2 regions of the Polaromonas sp. P1_E3 genome follow, and region 2 is predicted to be linked to the other one. Evidence: predicted binding sites of a transcription regulator. Region 2 holds the regulator's gene; the other holds the start of a gene.
What was found. Region 2 encodes HrcA, which represses chaperone genes, less so after heat shock. Its sites were predicted from a motif close to TTAGCACTCNNNNNNNNNGAGTGCTAA; they were not measured.
Positions count from the first base shown of each region.

Region 1 (2,202 bases), on a different contig from region 2:
GTGGCGAGCGCACCAAAGGCGACATACACGCCGCTGTTGATGCGTTGCGAATCCGGGATCGGGCCATTCAGCAGGATGTCGCCAGCGGGGCCGCCGCGGCTGTGGCAGCCATAGGCCCCGTCCATGCAGGTATAGACCAGCGTGGCACCGGCCTGCTTCAGGGCTGCTTCATAGTTGCGCTGCACTTCGAGTGCGTTGCGGCCCTTGGGCGAGACATAAAAAAGCTCCTGCACCTCACCTTCCACGGCAAGGCCGGGATCCAGCTTTTTCTCTTTCGCAACACTCTCCGTCAGCAGCTTCAGGGGCTTGACCTCGGCAAACGGTGTCGTGCGCCAGGCAATCAGCCGTGAACCCTGATAACGGGACATCAAGGGATGGTCCTTGCCGCCTTTGGCATCCTGCGCGCCGGCTACGGTTGCAATGGCCAGCACGAAAGTCCCGGCAAACAGACTGCGAATCAACATGCACTTCTCCCTTGTAAAAAACTTCCGGGAGGATAGGGCCTTCCTCTTTTTTGCTGCGGCGGCGCGCGGTAACAGTCCGCAACGCGGCCCAAAATGCCAATTTTTTCACCGATTTGCGCTCGCGGGCCGGGCACAAATCAGAGTTTTGTGGTCCCAATCCAACGTGTGGCCGCGCCATGAAGCGTGTAAGTGGAAAGCACCCTGCCCCGGGGTGTATTCCAGGCAAATCCAGTGCGCCGATTGCTATCAAATTAGTAGCTACTTGCGCCCGTCCCTCTTGGGTGAAACGCCAATTTCATCATGAAAACTGGTAAAACAATCCCGTGCAACGAACCCGGATCAGTCATAAAAATCGCCCTTAGCCCAATAAGGACGGGCGCAAGCAGCTATTAAATACATAGCAAATGAACGTCAAACCTCTCTATCGGCAATGTTTGGCACCGGTACAAACCGATACCGCGCATTTACAAGGCAGAAACCAATCTTCCTGAACCAATGGCCCACAATGCGGCTCATACCAAGGGTTTTCACCGATTAGCCTTGCGCTATCCGAGTCATTGAACCTATTGCTTAGCACTCTCTCTAACAGAGTGCTAATATTTAGCACCAGACGAAAGGAGTCTTGCTGTGTCTTATGCTCTTTCCCCCGCTTCCCTGACCGCTGTCGCGCCCAAATCGGGCCCGTCCACAGCCGTCAACCCCTGGTCGCTGGTTCCCCCGCTGGGTAACCTGGACGCCTATATTTCCGCCGTGAACCGTCTCCCCATGCTCACCCTGGAGCAGGAGCAGGAATTTGCCAAAAACCTCAAGGAAAACAACGATCTCGATTCTGCCGGTAAGTTAGTGCTCTCTCACTTGCGTCTGGTGGTGTCGATTTCGCGTAAATATCTGGGTTACGGCCTGCCGCATGGTGACCTCATTCAGGAAGGCAACATTGGCCTCATGAAGGCCGTCAAACGCTTCGACCCCGACCAGAACGTGCGCCTGGTGAGTTATGCCATGCACTGGATCAAGGCTGAGATCCATGAGTACATCCTGAAAAACTGGCGCATGGTCAAGGTCGCGACGACCAAGGCCCAGCGCAAGCTGTTTTTCAACCTGCGCTCGATGAAGCAAGGCTACAAGGACGACGCCGACGTGGCGACGCACCGCGACACGCTGACGGAGGGCCAGATCGATTCGATGGCCAAGACGTTGAACGTGAAGCGCGAAGAAGTCATCGAGATGGAGCAGCGCATGTCCGGCGGTGACGTGCTGCTGGACCCGAGCCCGAGCGATGACGGCGAAGACGCCTTTGGCCCGATTGCCTACCTGGCCGATGCCACGCAGGAGCCGACGGCACTGATGGAATCGCGCCAGCGCGACAACCTGGCCTCCGACGGCATCACCGCAGCGCTGGAAGATCTCGACCCGCGTTCGCGCCGCATCGTGGAAGAGCGCTGGCTCAAGGTGAACGACGACGGTTCAGGTGGCATGACATTGCATGACCTGGCCGACGAGTACAAGGTCAGCGCCGAGCGGATCCGCCAAATTGAAGTGGCGGCGATGAAGAAGATGAAGAAGGTGCTCGCTGCCTACGCTTGAAACACGCAGGCACACGCCCCTTACAAAAAAAGCCCGCACAGCAATGTGCGGGCTTTTTCTTTTCCGGCGACAGCTGTACGAAACGGACTCGCTCAGGACTTGAGCAACAGGCGGATGTCGGACGCCAGTGCCTCAGCGCCGCTGCCGTAGCGGT
Region 1 covers NZ_JBFUBD010000041.1:15,662-17,863, forward strand. The annotation lists gene AC1D0Z_RS08175 (OmpA family protein) at 1-464, opposite strand, end outside; gene rpoH (RNA polymerase sigma factor RpoH) at 1,119-2,048, shown strand; gene AC1D0Z_RS08185 (SCO family protein) at 2,141-2,202, opposite strand, start outside.
Region 1: the regulator HrcA is predicted to act here: its motif matches at 1,035-1,061, upstream of rpoH (RNA polymerase sigma factor RpoH).

Region 2 (2,202 bases):
ATACTGGCCGCTCAGGCCACGCCTTCGTTCCAGTGCAATTTCTTGCGGAGCGTATCGAAATAGCTCCAGCCTTTGGGATGCAGGAAACGCATCTGGTGCTCGGAGCGTCTCACGGTAATGCGGTCACCGTGCAGCAGGCTGGCCAGCGACTGCATGTCAAAGTTGGCGCTGGCGTCGCGGCCCGAGACAATCTCGATGGTGATCTCACCGGAGTCCGACAGCACGATGGGCCGGTTGGACAAGGTGTGCGGTGCAATCGGCGCCAGGACCCAGCCGGCAATTGACGGGTGGAGCAGGGGGCCGCCTGCGGAAAGGGCATAGGCCGTAGACCCGGTCGGCGAAGCGATGATCAGGCCGTCTGCACGCTGGTTTGCCACAAAGCGGCCGTCCACCTCCACGCGGAGCTCGACCATGCCGGCAGTCGCTCCGCGGTTCACGACGACGTCGTTCATGGCGGTAGCGCTGAAGACGCAGCGCCCGTCACGCACGACTTTGGCCTGCATCATCCAGCGGCGATCTTCCTCATATTCGCCACGAAGCATGGGAATCAAGGTGTTCTGGTAGTCTTCGAAGGCAATGTCGGTGATGAACCCCAGCCTGCCCTGATTGATGCCCACCAGGGGAATGCCGAATTGGGCCAGCAACCTGCCTATGCCCAGCATGGTGCCGTCGCCGCCCACGACGAGGGCGAGGTCGCACTGGGCGCCAATCCCGGCTGCGTCAAGGGTCGGGAACTGGGTCAAGCCAGTGTTGCTGGCGGTGTCTTGCTCGATCGCCACGTCGCAACCCTGGGTGCCCAGGAAGTGTGCGATCTCCTCCAGTGCTGACCGGGAACCCTGTGCGTGGTACTTGCCGATCAATGCGACATGGCGAAATTGCGACTTCATCGGCAAATTACATCACAACATCGCAACCGAAGCTTCGTAGAATGGCACCATGCTTGATGATCGAGCCAGGTTGCTGCTGAAAGCACTCGTTGAACGCTACATTGCCGATGGACAGCCGGTAGGTTCGCGCACGCTTTCAAAAGCTTCCGGCCTTGAGTTGTCTCCAGCCACCATACGCAATGTGATGAGCGACCTGGAGGAACTCGGCCTGATTGTCAGCCCGCACACTTCGGCGGGGCGCATTCCAACGGCGCGGGGCTACCGGCTCTTTGTCGACACCATGTTGACCACGCAGCGCGATTCTTTGTCGTCGCCCGGCCATCTCGGAGCGCCGCGGCTGGCACCTGACCAACCTCAAAAAGTGCTCAGCAATGCGGCACACATGCTGTCGAGTCTCTCTCAGTTCGTGGGTGTCGTCATGGCGCCACGCCGGACCTCGGTATTTCGCCACATCGAGTTTCTTCGGCTATCTGAAAAACGCTTTTTGGTGATCATCGTGTCGCCCGACGGCGATGTGCAAAACCGGGTTATCTTCACCGAGGCTGACTACACACAGTCGCAGCTGGTAGAAGCCGCTAACTTCCTCAATTCACACTACGCCGGCATGGCGATCGAGGAAGTGCGGGAGCGGCTGAAAAATGAGGTGGAAGCCCTTCGAGGTGAAATTGCCACCTTGATGCAGGCTGCGGTCAAGGTCAGTTCCGAAGCCATCGAGTCGCGCGATGAGGTGGTTATTTCCGGCGAACGCAATCTGCTGGCAGTCAGTGACTTCTCCGGTGATATGGGTAACCTGCGCAAGCTTTTTGACCTGTTCGAGCAGAAGGCGCAGCTGATGCGGCTTCTTGATGTGTCGAGCCGCGCCGAGGGGGTCCGGATTTACATAGGCGGCGAAAGCCAGGTCATTCCCTACCAGGAGCTTTCCGTGGTGACCGCGCCCTACGAGGTCGACGGACAAGTGGTGGGAACCCTGGGCGTCATTGGGCCCATGCGGATGCCCTACGAAAAAATGATCCAGATTGTCGATATCACCTCCAAGCTGGTGAGCACGGCGCTGAGCCATAGCAAGTAGGCCCTTACAATCTGTACCTTGAGTGGGGCGTTAGCTCAGTTGGTTAGAGCAGAGGACTCATAATCCTTTGGTCGAGTGTTCAAGTCACTCACGCCCTACCATTATCTTCAGGTGCACTTGGCGTTCGCTTCGGGACTCTGGGACGTTTCCGCCTCTGGACCCTGAAGAACTGGAGTCCAAGAGGGCTGGGAGAGCATCACTCGCGGCCAAAGGCCGCCGCGTGGGTGCCTGTTCCTGAAGCGCCTG
Region 2 covers NZ_JBFUBD010000073.1:36-2,237, reverse strand. The annotation lists gene AC1D0Z_RS10690 (NAD kinase) at 12-887, opposite strand; gene hrcA (heat-inducible transcriptional repressor HrcA) at 937-1,956, shown strand; tRNA gene AC1D0Z_RS10680 (tRNA-Ile) at 1,981-2,057, shown strand.